2 regions of the Streptomyces sp. NBC_01092 genome follow, and region 2 is predicted to be linked to the other one. Evidence: riboswitches for the same ligand, from Rfam matches in the RefSeq annotation. Region 2 holds a riboswitch; the other holds the start of a gene.
What was found. A riboswitch is a leader RNA that binds a small molecule or an ion and turns the genes downstream of it on or off. The one in region 2 is predicted to bind cyclic di-AMP.
Positions count from the first base shown of each region.

Region 1: another riboswitch for cyclic di-AMP. It lies ahead of OG254_RS23465 (M23 family metallopeptidase); the one in region 2 lies ahead of OG254_RS28800 (transglycosylase SLT domain-containing protein).

Region 1 covers NZ_CP108659.1:5,201,175-5,208,754, reverse strand. The annotation lists gene OG254_RS23480 (dihydrofolate reductase family protein) at 1-1,123, shown strand, start outside; tRNA gene OG254_RS23475 (tRNA-Met) at 1,256-1,329, shown strand; gene OG254_RS23470 (PP2C family protein-serine/threonine phosphatase) at 1,431-2,516, shown strand; cyclic di-AMP (ydaO/yuaA leader) riboswitch at 2,750-2,907, shown strand; gene OG254_RS23465 (M23 family metallopeptidase) at 2,919-3,947, shown strand; gene OG254_RS23460 (PrsW family intramembrane metalloprotease) at 4,079-5,455, opposite strand; gene trmB (tRNA (guanosine(46)-N7)-methyltransferase TrmB) at 5,578-6,429, opposite strand; gene lhgO (L-2-hydroxyglutarate oxidase) at 6,573-7,580, opposite strand, start outside.
Region 2 covers NZ_CP108659.1:6,299,810-6,307,389, forward strand. The annotation lists gene OG254_RS28785 (M56 family metallopeptidase) at 14-952, opposite strand; gene fahA (fumarylacetoacetase) at 1,190-2,410, opposite strand; gene OG254_RS28795 (HAD family hydrolase) at 2,715-3,545, shown strand; gene OG254_RS28800 (transglycosylase SLT domain-containing protein) at 3,586-4,314, opposite strand; cyclic di-AMP (ydaO/yuaA leader) riboswitch at 4,320-4,501, opposite strand; partial or broken gene OG254_RS28805 (CocE/NonD family hydrolase) at 4,772-5,943, opposite strand; partial or broken gene OG254_RS28810 (MFS transporter) at 6,077-6,596, opposite strand; gene OG254_RS28815 (polyprenyl synthetase family protein) at 6,841-7,580, shown strand, end outside.

The DNA of each region.
Region 1 (7,580 bases), 1.1 Mb from region 2:
CCCCTACGTCCTGCTGTCCGCCGCCGTCTCCCTGGACGGCTACCTCGACGACACCACCCCCGAGCGCCTGCTCCTGTCCAGCCCGGCCGACTTCGACCGGGTCGACGAGGTCCGTGCGTCCGTGGACGCGATCCTGATCGGCGCCGGCACGATCCGGGCGGACAATCCGCGGCTGCTGGTGAACTCGGCCGATCGGCGGGCCGCGCGGGTGGATGCGGGCAGGCCGGAGTATCCGCTGAAGGTCACGGTCAGCGCGTCCGGCGAGCTGGACCCCGCGGCGAACTTCTGGCACACCGGCGGCGAGAAGATCGTCTACACGACGGAGAAGGGCGCGGAGCGCCTGCGCCGGGCGCCGGTCGCGGCGGACATCGTCGCGCTGGGCCCGGAGCTGGACTGGCGGGGCCTGCTGGCGCACCTGCGCGAGGCGCGCGGCGTGGAGCGGCTGATGGTCGAGGGCGGCGGCACGATCCACACGCAGCTGATGCGGCAGGGGCTCGCGGACGAGTTGCAGCTGGTGCTGGCGCCGCTGTTCGTGGGCGACCCCGAGGCGCCGCGGCTGTTCGGGCCGGGCGGCTACCAGGGCGGGCGGCTGCGCCTGCTGGAGTCGCGCCGTATCGAGGACGTCGTGCTGATGCGCTACGCGCCGACGGCGCCCGGCACCGGCACCCTCCCCGCTGCCGCGGACCGGCACTGGATGGCGCTGGCGTGCGAGCTGGCCGCGCAGTGCCCGCCGTCGGAGACGGCCTTCAGCGTCGGCGCGGTGGTCGTGGCGGCCGACGGGACCGAGCTGGCGCGCGGGCACTCCCGGGAGGGCGGCGACCTCGTGGTGCACGCCGAGGAGGCGGCACTGGCGAAGATCGCGACCGGGGATCCGCGGCTCGCGTCCGCGACGGTGTACAGCAGCCTGGAGCCGTGCACGCACCGCTCGTCCCGGCCCCTGCCCTGCGCGCGGCTGATCCTTGCGGCGGGGGTCCGCCGGGTGGTGACGGCCTGGCGCGAGCCGGACACCTTCGTGGCGGGGGCCGACGGGAGCGGGATGCTCGCGGCGCAGGGCGTGGATGTCCTGGTCCTGCCGGAGTACGAGGAGCGGGCCAAGGCGCCCAATGCACACCTGCTGCCCTGAGGCGCCTAGGTGCCGCCCGGGTGCCTGGACGTGACCTGGGTCGCACGAGCGCCCGAAAAGTCCTGTTCAGGGCGGTTCCCTGGAAACGTGTGTGCTTCGGGCCTCGCGGATGGCGTACTATTGAGTCAACGACGCGGGGTGGAGCAGCTCGGTAGCTCGCTGGGCTCATAACCCAGAGGTCGCAGGTTCAAATCCTGTCCCCGCTACTGAAGACTCAGGGCCGGAACTCATCAGTTCCGGCCCTGAGTGTTTTCCCGGTCGGCTCCCAGCGCTCGCTCCCCGCCCCCGCTTCGGCAACCCTGGTCAGGTGGAGCAACGGCGGATCTCCTACGCACGCCGGTTCGTCCGGCTGCTCCCCGCCCTGCTGATCGCGGCCGGAGCGGTGTACGACCACGCCACGCCCACGGACGTCACCGGCGCCCCCTTCTTCACCGCCGCGCCCCTGGTCGCCGCCCCTCTTTACTCGCAGCGCGGCACGGTGATCACGGGCGCCGTGGCCGTCGCCGTACTGCTCGTGATGCGCGGCCTGGGTGGCGGCCTCTCGCGCGCGGAGGTGATCACCGAGGTGGTCACCGTCGTGGTCGTCTCCGTGCTCGCCGTCCTCATCAACCTCCTCGTGCGCCGCAGCGACGAGCGCCTCGCGTCCGTCCGCGAGATCGCCGAGGCCGCCCAGCGCGCCGTGCTGCCCGAACCCGCCGAGCGGATCGGCGGGTTCCGGATCGCCGCGCGTTACGAGGCGGCCCAGGAGGGCGCCTCCATCGGCGGGGACCTGTACGCGGTGCAGGACAGCCCGCACGGCGTCCGGCTGGTCGTGGGGGACGTGCGCGGCAAGGGCATGGGAGCGGTCGGGGCGGTCGCCGTCGTGATCGGGGCCTTCCGGGAGGCCGCGGAGCAGGAGGCCACGCTGGAGGCGGTCGCCCAGCGACTGGAGCGGGCGCTCGCGCGCGAGCGCACCCGGCGGGACGGGGACGAGTCCCGCGAGGGCTTCACCACCGTCGTGCTCGCCGAGCTGCCCCACGGCGGCGGGATCGTCCGCCTCGTCAACCGCGGGCATCCGACGCCCCTGCTGCTGTACGCCGACGGCACCGTACGCCCGCTGCCCGCCACCGAGCCCGCCCTGCCGCTCGGCATGGACGAGCTCGGCACCTGGCCCGACCGGGCCGACGAGGCAGGCTTCCCACGCGGGGCCACGCTGCTGCTGTACACCGACGGGCTCTCCGAGGCGCGGGACGGCGGCGGGCGGTTCTACGAGCCCGAGACGGGCCTCGCGGGGCGCGCCAACGCGCTGCGCGACCCGGGCGAGCTGCTCGGTGTGCTTTCGGTGGAGGTCCGCCGGCACTCCGGAGGAGGAATGGCGGACGACATGGCCCTCATGGCCGTACGGCGACCTTGATCGTCATCACCCGGGGTGATCGAGTGACCGCCCTCCGCATAACAACTGACACACCGTCAATACCTATGTGGCTGCTGAACCTTGGCCAACTCGCCCGTTTTGGGCCGGTCATGACCCGTAAGTCCAGGCGAAAATCGTTAATGATCAAGAGGAACAGCTTGGAATCCGCACCCCGCGTCTATTAACGTTCGATAACGCAGCGCGGTCGTCCCAGCCGTCACAAGAGTCGGCTCCGTGCGCACGCGCCGAATCCCGCAAGGGAACCGGGGAACCACCACCTTGGGGTGAATCGCACGGATTCCACCGTGGAAGCACGGTTGGTATACGCGCGTAGGAGACCTTCCTGCTCCGAACCCGTCAGCTAACCCGGTAGGCGAGAAGGAAGGAAAGGAGTACGCCCACGTGGCGTCCAACCGGCCTGCCCCGCAAGCCCCGTTCGTGCCGAGTCAGCGCAACACCGACACCTTCGGCTACGACAGCTACCGCACCGACGAGGGCCCGTACGAGGAGTGGAACCCGACCTCGGAGTCCCTTCGTCCCGTCCGTGGCAGGCACCGCGTCTCCAAGCAGCGTGGCGGGGGACTCGCCCGCAGCTCCACCGTTCTCGGCGTAGGCGTCATAGCCGCCGTCGGCGCGGGCGGCATGGCCAGCGCGAACAGCGGCAAGCCGCCGGTCGCCATCACCATGCCCGACCTGCCCCTGATCTCCGACGACTCCTCCGACGAGCCCGCCGAGGACACGGCCACCGCGCTCAGCACCATGGGCGAGACCGTCGAGGAGACCCCGCAGGGCACCTCCGACGCCGGTGAGGCGCTGCGCAGCCGGATCATCGCGCAGGCCGAGCTCCAGCAGGACCAGATCGACAGCAAGGCCGCCGCGGCCGCCGTCGCCGCCGCCGAGAAGGAGGCCACCGCAGCGGCCGCCAAGGCGGAGAAGGAGGCCGAGGCCAAGGCCGCCGCCGCGAAGGCAGCCGCCGAGGAGGAGGCCCGCAAGAAGGCCGAGGCCGAGCGCCTCGCCGAGCTGGCCAAGCAGTACACGCTGCCGACCTCCTCGTACACGATCACCTCGACGTTCGGTCAGGCCGGCGCCTACTGGTCCTCCGGGTACCACACGGGCCTCGACTTCGCCGCCCCCACCGGGACGCTGATCAAGGCGATCCACTCCGGCACGGTCACCTTCGCCGGCTGGGACGGCTCGTACGGCTACAAGACGGAGATCACCCTCGATGACGGCACCGAGCTCTGGTTCGCGCACCAGTCCTCGATCAGCGTCAGCGTGGGCCAGAAGGTCAACACGGGCGACGTGATCGGCCGCGTGGGCGCGACGGGCAACGTGACCGGCGCCCACCTGCACCTCGAGGTGCACCCCGGTGGCAGCACGAACGGCATCGACCCGATGGCGTGGCTCCAGGGCAAGGGGCTCACCCCCTGAGGCACCCCTCGACGGGTATCCACTTCTGATCCCCGGCGGTCCTGGCGACGACCCCCCGACGCCAGGGCCGCCGGTTCGGTGTGTGGCTCGATCGCTCTTCCCGGGGACGCCCTTCGCGCGCCCCGGCCCGGTCAGGTCCGATACGGGTTGTACGCGGGGTACGGCGCCGTCTGTCCGTACGCGGGCCCGTACGAGGGCGCGTTGACCTGGCCGTACGACTGCCAGTGGACCGGCATCGGGAGCGGCGCCGGGTGGCCGTAGCCATGGCCGTACCCGTGCTCGTGCCGCGGCCCGGCCTGTGCGGCGGCCGCGTGTTCCAGGGCCGGGCGGGCGAACTCCCGGCGGTGCCACAGCTCGTGCAGCAACTCCTGTTCCCGTACGACGAAGTCCGCGCCGGCCCGTCCGCGGCGCCCCCGGTGCCGTAGGAACGCCAGCGACGTGGCGTAGGCCTCGTACTGCGCCACCGCCCGCGCCGCCGGCCGCCCGCCCCGGTGTCGCGCGTACTGCCGGGCCACCCGCCGGTCCCGCATCGAGCCCAGCACGAACGGCTCGCTCGGCGACAGCCACCCGGCGACGACGTAGGCGGGCAGCTCCTCGCGCACCGTCCGCAGCTCGCGCTGCCGGGTCCAGATCACCAGCCAGGTCAGCAGGCCGAACGCGGGCACCATGAAGGCCGCGTACACGGCGAAGAAGCCGTACTCGCCGAAGGTCGAGGAGCCGTTCCACATCGCGTGCATGCCCATGGCGAGCAAGAGCCCGAGGAACGGGAGCAGGACGCGGCGCACGTGCTGGCGCTCGCCCGACAGCGCGGCGATGCCGAAGCCGATGCCGGTCAGGACGGTGAAGAGCGGGTGCGCGAAGGGCGACATGATCACGCGGACGAAGAAGGTCGCCGCCGTGACGGAGGCGATGCCGCGGTCGCCGGTGAGCTGGTCGGTACCGAAGGCGGTACCGAGGTAAAGGATGTTCTCGGTGAAGGCGAAACCGGTGGCGGTGACCCCGGCTATCACCACGCCGTCGACGATCCCGGTGAAGTCCCGTCGCCGGAAGAGAAAGACGAGCAGTATGGCCGCGGCCTTGGCCAGCTCCTCCACGATGGGCGCTATGACGGTCGCGCCGAGGGTGTCCGCGTGCGACGGATCGGCGGTGGCCGTCGCTATCCACCGGGTCGCGAAGCTGTTGGCGACGATCGCTATGAGCGCCGCCGCGCAGGCGCCCCAGGCGAAGGAGAACAGCAGATTGCGCCAGGGGCCCGGCTCGACGCGGTCCAGCCAGCGGAAGGCGGCGACCAGCAGCGGCACGGGCAGGACGGCGAGCCCGAGCCCGACCAGGAACCCCTCGGTGCCGGTCTGCTCGCGCACCAGGGCGAGGATGACCAGCCCGGACAGCGCGAGGAGGGTGCTGAGCGCGCTGTAACGCACCCATCGCCTCTGCCACCAGTGCGCGTGCCGCAGTGCGCCGCCGGTGGGACCGGTGGGGTGCGTCGGGTACGGGGGACAGGTGGCCACGGCATTGACCCTAACGAGGCAGGGGCGCCGCCCGCAGCAGCGCGAGAGGGCTCGGGCGCCGGTGGAGGTGGCTGTCGGTGCTGCTGTCGATGGTGTCGTCGGTGCTGTTCTTCCCGCTGCTCCTACCGCTGTACGCGGCGGAAGAGCAGGTCGTTCACCACATGACCCTTGTCCAGTCCCTGGCCCTCGAAACGGGTCAGCGGCCGGAACTCGGGACGGGGCGCGAAATCGCCGTCGGAGCAGGTGTTCTCGAAGTCGGGATGCGCGGTCAGCACTTCGAGCATCTGTTCGGCGTACGGCTCCCAGTCGGTGGCGCAGTGCACCAGGGCGCCGGGCTTCAGCCGGGTCGCGGCGAGGCCGAGGAACTCGGGCTGGATGAGCCGCCGCTTGTGGTGCCGCTTCTTGGGCCAGGGGTCCGGGAAGTAGACGCGCAGCCCGTCGAGGGAGTCGGGGGTGAGCATCTCGCGCAGCAGGATGATGGCGTCGCCGTTGCCCACGCGGACGTTGTCCAGGCCGTGGTGGTCGGCGAGGTTGAGCAGATTCCCCTGCCCCGGGGTGTGGACGTCGACGGCGAGGATGTTGGTGCCGGGGTCGCCGGCGGCCATCTGCGCCGTGGCCTCGCCCATGCCGAAGCCGATCTCCAGCACGACCGGATTGCCGTTCCCGAACAGCTCGCCCAGGTCGACGACACTCTGCCCGTCGATGTCCAGCCCCCACTTGGGCCACAGCCGCTGCAACGCGTCCGCCTGCCCCGCGGTCACCCTGCTGCGCCGCGGCTGAAAACTCCGGATCCGCCGCTCGAAGTGCGACCCGGCCGGATCGGCCTTGGGCCCGTCCGGAAACCGTGGCTCACCCTTGGCTCGGGTATGCCGAACGGACACACCGGGAAGGTGATGATCATGCTCGCCCGACGCCTCGGACTGACGGAGGCTGCCGGGCTGGGGGGCTTCGGGGGCGTTGAGGAAATCAGACACAGTGGGGTCGATTTTACGGGGGGCGGGACTTCGGGGTGCCGGTGCGCACCTGTCAGCGTCGTCCGGCCTTTTCCGGCCTTTGAGGGCGAGGCCCGTCAGGCCTTTGAGGACCAGGCCCGTCCGGCCTATGAGGACGAGGCCCGTCAGCTCCCCTCCAACACCGCCAACGCCCTCCGCGCGACCTCCCGCCCGATCGGCAACGAAGCCGTCGCCGCAGGACTCGGCGCATTCAGCACATGCACGGCCCGAGCCCCCTCCCGGATCAGAAAGTCATCCACCAGCCCCCCGTCCCGCAACACCGCCTGCGCCCGCACCCCCGCAGCCGCAGGCACCAGGTCATCGGCAGTCACGGCCGGCAACAGCCTCCGCACCGCCACGGTGAACGCCCCCTTGGACACCGACCGCCGCAGCTCCCCCACGCCGTACCGCCAGTGCCGCCGAGCCATCCGCCACACCCCGGGCCACGCCACCGTCGCCCCGACCTCCCGCGGCCGCACGACACCCCACCCGTACCCTTCCCGGGCCAGCGCCGGCACAGCGTTCGGCCCGATGTGCACGCCCCCGTCGATCCCGCGCGTGAGATGCACCCCGAGGAACGGAAACGCCGGATCCGGCACCGGATACACCAGCCCCCGCACCAGCTCGGGCCGCGCCAGGGAGTAGTACTCCCCCCGGAACGGCACGATCCGCACCTCCGGCTCGTCCCCCGTCATCCGGGCCACCTCGTCGCAGTACAGCCCGGCGCAGTTCACCAGGACCCGCCCGCGCACGATGTCCCCGCCCTCCGTCCGCACGGCGACCCCGAGGTCCGCCCGCCGGTCGACGCGCTCGACCCGCGCCCCGTACCGGATCTCCGCCCCCGATCCCTCGGCCAGCTGCCGGGCGACCCCGACGAAGTCACAGACGCCCGTCGTCCCGACGTGTATCGCGGCGAGGCCCTGCACCTGCGGCTCGTACTCCGCGATCTGCCCGGCACGCAGCTCCCGCACCGGAATGCCGTTCTCCCGGCCGCGCTGGACCAGGGCGTGCAGCCGCGGCAGTTCCTCCCGCTCGGTCGCGACGATCAGCTTGCCGGTGACCGCGTGCGCGATGCCGTACTCCGCGCAGAACTTGACCATCTCGGCGGCGCCGCTCACCGCGTACTGCGCCTT
Region 2 (7,580 bases):
GGCCGCGTGACGCTCAGGTCAGTGCGGTGAGCCCGGGTGCGAACGTGATCAGCAGCGGGAGCAGCGGTACCAGCGCCGCCAGCGTTGTCGTGAGCGCCCGGTCGCGGCGCCCCAGGCGTGGGGGCGGCTCCAGGAGACGGTCGACGCGCTCGCCCAGGAGGCGGTGGGTGGAGGCGCAGGACAACACGCCCCGGTGCTGGTTGAGCTCGATCAGGGCCAGGGCCGTCGTCAGGTGACCGCAGCGGCGGGACGCCGTGTCGTCGGCGGCCAGTTCGACCAGGCGGTGGGTCTGGTCGCAGAAGTGGGCGAACAACGGGATGCGGGGGAATCCGGTGGCAAGCGCGGTGGACAGGTGCAGCAGCCAGTCGTGGCGGGCGCGGGCGTGGCCGCGCTCGTGGGTGAGGACGGCGTCGAGCTGGTGGTCGGTGAGGCGGTGCAGGGCGCCCGTGGTGACGATCAGCTGGGCCGGGCTGCCGGGCATCCACCAGGCGTCCGGATACTCGTCCTCCAGCACCAGCAGCGGACCGCGCGCCGAGCCCAGGCCCGCGGGCAGGTCGGGAGCGCGCTCACGCAGATGGGCCCTGGCCTGGCCGCGTCGCCGGCGCGCCTCGACGACCTCGCGGGCCAGCATCGCGGTCGTCCAGGCCGCACCGCAGGCCAGCAGCAGGGAGAGGGCGGCCGCCCAGGCCGGCGCGGCCGAGAGGTCGTACGCCTCCGTCACCGACGGCGGCGCCGGGGCGAAGAGCTGGGTGCGTACCGCGCCGAAGACGGCGGCGGTGCCCAGGGACAGCGCCGTCAGGCAGCACAGCAGGACCGTGGCGACCAGGCACTGCCACACCCAGAGCGCGACCACGGGTTCGCGTTCGGGCCAGGTGGCCCGGGTCAGCGCTCGGGGGACGGGCACGGCGGCCGTCAGGGCGACGATGCTCAACAGGAGCATGCAGACGGTCATGCCGAGGTCTCCGGATCCTGAACAGGAACGTGCGCGGGCGGCCGTGCGGGGCGGCGGGTCGCGAACGCAGCTTGCGGCTCGCATCCCACCGCCAGCCAGTATGACGGTGACCGTCGGCGGAGTCAGGAGGAAAGACACGCCGAATGCCCTCCCGGCGCCGGTCGCCCGACCGTCCGGAGCCGACGCCGGGACCGCGAACCGTCCTGTGGGACCGGCGAGTTGGCCCGGATCCCGACGTCACCCCGCCGCGATGCGACCCGTGACCTCCCCCAGCCCCACCCGGATTCCGCCCGGCCCCGGCGCCCAGGCGGACAGCGTCACCACATCGCCGTCCTCCAGGAACGTCCGCTTGCCGTCGGGGAGTTCGAGCGGGTCCCGGCCGTTCCACGTCAGCTCCAGCAGTGAGCCGCGCTCGCGTTCCGTCGGGCCGCTGACCGTGCCGGAGCCGTACAGATCGCCGGTGCGCAGCGAGGCGCCGTTCACGGTCATATGGGCGAGCTGCTGGGCGGCGGTCCAGTACATGGAGGAGAAGGGCGGCTCGGAGATCACGTGCCCGTTGACGGCCACCGAGATACGCAGGTCGTAGCCGCCGGGTTCCGTCTCGGAGCCGGAGTCGTCCAGATACGGCAGCAGGGGATGCGTGCGCTCCGGCGGTGCCACCCGCGCCTCCTCCAGGGCGTCCAGCGGGGTGATCCACGCCGACACCGACGTGGTGAAGGACTTGCCGAGGAAGGGGCCGAGGGGGACGTACTCCCAGGCCTGGATGTCGCGTGCCGACCAGTCGTTGAGCAGGCACAGGCCGAAGACGTGCTCCCGGTAGTCGCCCAGTGCCACGGGCTCGCCCCTCCGCGACGGCGTCCCGACCACGAAGCCGACCTCGGCCTCGATGTCGAGGCGAACCGACGGGCCGAAGACCGGCGCCGGGTCGGTGGGGGCCTTGCGCTGGCCCGACGGGCGTACGACGTCGGTGCCGGACACCACCACGGTGCCGGAGCGGCCGTGGTAACCGATGGGCAGATGCTTCCAGTTGGGGGTGAGGGAGTCCGCGGCGTCGGGGCGGAAGATCTGTCCGACGTTCCGGGCGTGGTTCTCGGAGGCGTAGAAGTCGACGTAGTCGGCGACCTCGAAGGGGAGGTGCAGGGTCACCGAGGACAGGGGGTGGAAGAGGTCGCGGATGGCCTCCTGGTGCGCCGGGACCGTCACCCATGCCGTCAGTGCGCGCCGTACGTCGGACCAGGTGGTGCGGCCGGCGGCGAGCAGCGGGTTCAGGGAGTCCTGCGCGAGCAGCGGGGCGTAGGGCGAGCCGAGCGTGTGGGCCGCCTTGCCCGCGTCGAGAACGTGGTCGCCGAGCCGGACGCCGACCCGTCGTGCGGAGTCCGAGCCGGGAAGGGAGAAGACACCGTACGGAAGGTTGTGCGTGCCGAAGGGGTCGCCCTCGGGGAGATCGAAGGGGGGCATGGGGTGCTGCCTCACTCTCATACGCTCCGTATGCCATGTGGTCGGGCCACACGTTACGGGTGAGCCGCCTGCCTTGGCAGTACGGAGATCCCGCGTCGCCGAGGCCGGCGAAACAGCAGGTCGTCACCCTCGGCGCGGGCTCGGGGGTGCTTCGGGGCCACGTGGGAGTGAAATCGCCATGGGCGGAAGGAAGTTGTGCATGCGGAGGCAGAAAGGGAACCGGAACAGGTGTCAACACATGTGAACGCAGCAGCCGTCCGGTTCAGGTCGAGTCGATGGGGCGTCCTGTCCGTATTCTCTGATCATGGCCCCACCCATCGCATATTCACTCATCGCCACTGACCTGGACGGGACGCTGCTCCGAGGTGACGACACGCTCTCCGACCGGACCGTCGACGCGCTCGCGCGGGCGGCGGCTGCCGGTGCCCAGCACCTCGTCGTCACGGGACGGCCGGCGCCCAGAGTGCGGCCGCTGCTCGACGACCTGGGCAGCAGGGGGCTCGCGGTGTGCGGACAGGGCGCGCAGTTGTACGACGCCGGAGCGGACCGTCTGCTGTGGTCCGTGACGCTGGACCGGGAGCTGGCGGAGACCGCGCTCGGCAAGATCGAGGCCGAGGCGGGCCAGGTGTACGCGGCCGTCGACCAGGACGGCGTCGACGGGCTCACGCTCATCGAGCCCGGGTATCTGATGCCGCACCCCACGCTGCCCGCCGTACGCGTCGAGCGCCGCGACGACCTGTGGTGCGAGCCGATCAGCAAGGTGCTGCTGCGCCATCCGACCCTGTCGGACGACGAGTTGGCGGCGACAGCGCGCTCGGTGGTCGGTTCGCTCGCGACGGTCACCATGTCGGGACCGGGCACCGTCGAACTCCAGCCATGCGGCATCACCAAGGCGACCGGTCTCGCGCTCGCCGCCGAGCATCTCGGGCTCGGTCCGCGCGAGACCATCGCCTTCGGGGACATGCCCAACGACATCCCCATGTTCGACTGGGCCGCCCGCGGGGTCGCGATGGCCAACGCGCATCCCGAACTCAAGGCGGTCGCCGACGAGATCACCCTCTCGAACGAGGACGACGGCATCGCCGTCGTCCTCGAGAGACTGTTCGCGGGCAGCCTGGTCGACTTCGCCCAATAGGGGCGAATTGGGCCTAATAGGTACTAAGTCTGTGCCCGGTTTAGTACGGCCCGTTCACGTTGTCGATCGAGCCGTAACGCGCGGCTGCGTAGTTGCACGCGGCCACGATGTTCGCGACCGGGTTGAAGGGGTCGTACACGGTCCCCGGCACGTGGTAGCTCGCGAAGGTGGGGTCGATGACCTGGAGGAGGCCCTTGGAGGGGGTGCCCGCCACTGCGTTGGAGTCCCAGTTGTTGATGGCCAGCGGGTTGCCGGACGACTCACGCATGATGTTGCGGTGAATGCCCTCGTACGAACCGGGGATTCCGTTCTGCCCCATAATGTCCAGAGCGTTGCGGATCCAGCCGTCGAGGTTGTCCGGGAACGTCTTCACGGAGGCCTGGGTGGCCTGGGCGACGGAGGACTTCTTGGCGGGTGCAGACGCATGGTCGGCCGTCTTGCCCGGCGAGCTGACCTTCTTGGTCGTCCGGACCTTCAGCTCGAGGCCCGTGTGGATGAGCCGGGGGTTGTCGCCGATGGCCTTGCGGTTGTCCTTGTAGAGCTGCTTCCAGCCGCCCTGGGCGTCGTAGCGGTCCGCGATGCCGTAGAGCGAGTCGCCCTTCTTGGTGGTGTACGTGACGGACCCGACCGTGGCTGCGGAAGACTCCGCGGCGCCGGCGGTGGTCGCGCTCATCAGGGGGAGGGCGAGGGCGGCGGTGCCGGTACCGGCGACGATGACGCGGCGGGTGAGCGGGTTGGTGCGGGGGCGGCGGTGTTTGCCTCGGGGCATGGCGCTGTTCCTCTCCGGCGCCTGCGAGGTGAGCTGTCGGGTTCGGGCGGGAGATGCCCGGACGCGCCGCCCTGCGGCGGCGCGCCTTCACCCCTAGCCGTGCCGGTGCGCCATCAAGGCGTCCGGTCCGGCGACTTACCTGGGTCCCCCGCTCCTGCCGCGCGTGTGTGTTCGTCGGGGATGACTCGGGCGGCGGCAGGATTCGGCGTCCGCCCGACGAGCGGGAACGTATGCGAGAGCACATGCCCGGAACAAGTGCCATGGGGGGCTGTCATGCCGTTTGACCATGGTCTGGTGTGAATGGGGTGCTTGATCCTTTGCGGTTGCCAACCCTCAACTTACGTTCGGCGCAAGGAGGGAAGGGGGTGTGCCGGGTCGGGTGCCGGACTCGGCCCGAGTGACCCAACTCACTGGTGAGCGCAAGAGTGGCAAATCGGGCAATGCCTCCAACTCACCTTTAACCGGCTGTCCGTGGGGTCCGTTTTTCCCGTGTTCGGCGGTAAAGAACCTCTTCGCCCTTCGTGTGGCTGGCCTCGTTGGGGGGTGGCGAAATGCCCCTTTTCGTGGCTGATTTCCGAGCGTGTACGCACCGTCGTGTCCCACGCGGGCTCCGGCCGGTGCAGCCGGATCGACCACTCCGAGCGGGCGCGGGCCGACAGCGGGTCCGACTCGTCGATCGTGTACGTCTCCAGCGACGACCTGCCCGCGCGCACCTCCGACGTCAGCCGCAGCCGCACCTTCGGCCGTCCCAACACCCAGGTCTCCTCGCCCACTTCGAAGTCGAAGCACGCCGAACGCGCGTCCTCCTCAGGCTGGTCGGGCGGCAGGTCGGCGTCGTTGCCGAAGGGGAAGAAGCGGCCGGCGTCCAGGCGGGTGTGCATGGGGGAGCGCACCAGGGCGGGGGCGCCCTGGAGGGCGTACGTCACGTCGCGCACGTGGGGAGAGGGCGAGGCCGGCTCGCTGACCCAGCTGCCGGGCGGGGCGGCGTACACCGTGGCTGGGCGTGCCAGTCGCTGACGTACGAGCTGAGCAGGGGCTCGGCCATGACGCCCGTGGTCGCGCCCTTCAGTCAGTGGTCCCACCAGCGCAGCGCCTCCTGCAGGAAGCCGATCGCCGGGCCCGGCGGCAGGCCGCGGACCCGGTCGGTCGCGTCTCTGGCGCTCCAACGAGGTGTGGATGAACGGGTCGACGGCCTCCAGCCGCCCCGCCACATGCCCCCGCCACGCGTCGCCGAGGTACCGCGGATCGGGCGGGCGGGAGACGAAGTCGAGCATCGTCGCCGACCAGGCGTGGATGTCGACCGCGAGGGCGGAACCTCCCGTGTAGTGCACGTCGTTGTCATAGCGGTCGTCCGTGGAGCAGACCGTGACGATCGCCTTGAGCGGTTCGGGCGAGGGCCGCGATCTGGAGGGAGTTGAAGCTCCATGAGATGCCGAACATACCGACCTTGCCGTCGCATCAGGGTTGCGCCGCGGGCCAGTTGACGACCTCGACGCCGTCGGCGAGGAGCGCCGGTAGGGGCTCGTTCGTGACAGGGCGCCACGCGCGCGTAGAGCAGGGGCCCGTCCCGGAGCGGGATGCGGAGGTCGTGGTGGGTCGTTCGTAGGGGAAGGACGTACGGATGCGCATGAGCAAGGCCCCCGTCCGGTCAGTGCACCGGGTGCATCGTGCGGCGCAGCCCGCGCGACGCGGCGTCGGAGGAGTGGCCCGAGGTCGGGAGGGCCATCAGCAGGAAGGACAGGCCGCCGAGGGCGACCCCGATTGCGATCACCGAGACGAGGGTGAGCAGGTCGACGAAGCGGTCCATGGGGAGCCGGCCGGCGGCCGCGAGGAGGACGGCGATGGTGGCAGTGCTGACGAGGCCCGTAACGATCGGGCGGATCGCCCGGCGCATGGCGTCGGGGTCCGGCGCGAACTCGGCGGCGTGCTTCCGCCTGGCCAGGCGGCGGCGGCCGAGGACGTACTGGACCAGGCCGAATGTCGTGCCGATGGCGGCGGCCGAGAAGCCCCAGTGCCAGCCCCTGTGGTCGCCGAGCCAGCCGGTGATCAGCGGGCCCGCGAAGACGCCGTTGATCGCCATGGAGTAGAGGGCGAAGCCGGCGTCCCGGCGCTCGTCGTCGGTGCGGTAGAACTTGTCGCCCCACGGCACCGGCGCGGTACGAGCCGAGGATGCGGTCGCCGAGCCGGCCGCCGGCAACGGAGACCAATGGACGAGGGTGCCGTAGGTGGCGGAGACGCCAGGCCGCGGTTCCGGCCGACATGCCCATACCGCCGTGGGCGACCGCTCTCGGGCTCGACGCCGACTTCGGTTCAGGGCAGAGGCGGCTACTTCCCTATAAGTCGATGGATATCCCGCCTTATCACGTGATCAAAAACATACCGGTCGTGATCCAATACTGCCCGTGGTGGACGGGTGGGCGGCATCGGTGATCGAAACCTGACCGGATACGCTGACTTGAGTGATGGCAGCGACCTATCGACAAACCGTGTAACCGCCAGTGGACACCAGCAGACAGGAGACCCCTCGTGACCGTCGTCGGGCCGTTCGGGCTGAGCGTGCGGGACCAGGCTCTGGAAGCCGATGTCCAGGCCGGATTGACGGCTGTCGAGGAGGGATTGCTCGAAGCCACCAAGAGTGAGGTCCCCTTCATCACGGAGGCCGCCCAGCATCTGGTGCGGGCGGGTGGCAAGCGGTTCCGGCCGCTGCTCGTGATGCTCGCTGCCCAGTTCGGGGACACCTACGCGCCGGGGGTCGTGCCGTCGGCGGTGGTCGTGGAGCTCACCCATCTGGCGACGCTGTACCACGACGACGTGATGGACGTGGCCGCCGTACGGCGAGGCGTCGAGAGTGCGAACACCCGCTGGGGGAACTCGGTTGCCGTACTGACCGGCGACTTCCTCTTCGCGCGGGCCTCGCACATCCTCGCCGACCTCGGGCCCGAGGCGGTGCGGGTGCAGGCCGAGGCGTTCGAGCGGCTGGTCACCGGGCAGATCCTGGAGACGGCGGGGCCGCAGGACGGGCGCGATCCCGTGGAGCACTATCTCGATGTGCTCAGCGGCAAGACCGGGTCGCTTGTGGCGGTGTCGTGCCGGTTCGGGGCGATGATGTCGGGCGCCGACGAGAGGGTGGTCGATGTGCTCACGCAGTACGGGGAGCGGCTGGGTATCGCCTTCCAGCTGGCGGACGACGTGCTGGACATCGCGAGCGACTCGCGCGAGTCCGGGAAGACGCCGGGGACGGATCTTCGGGAGGGGATCTCGACCTT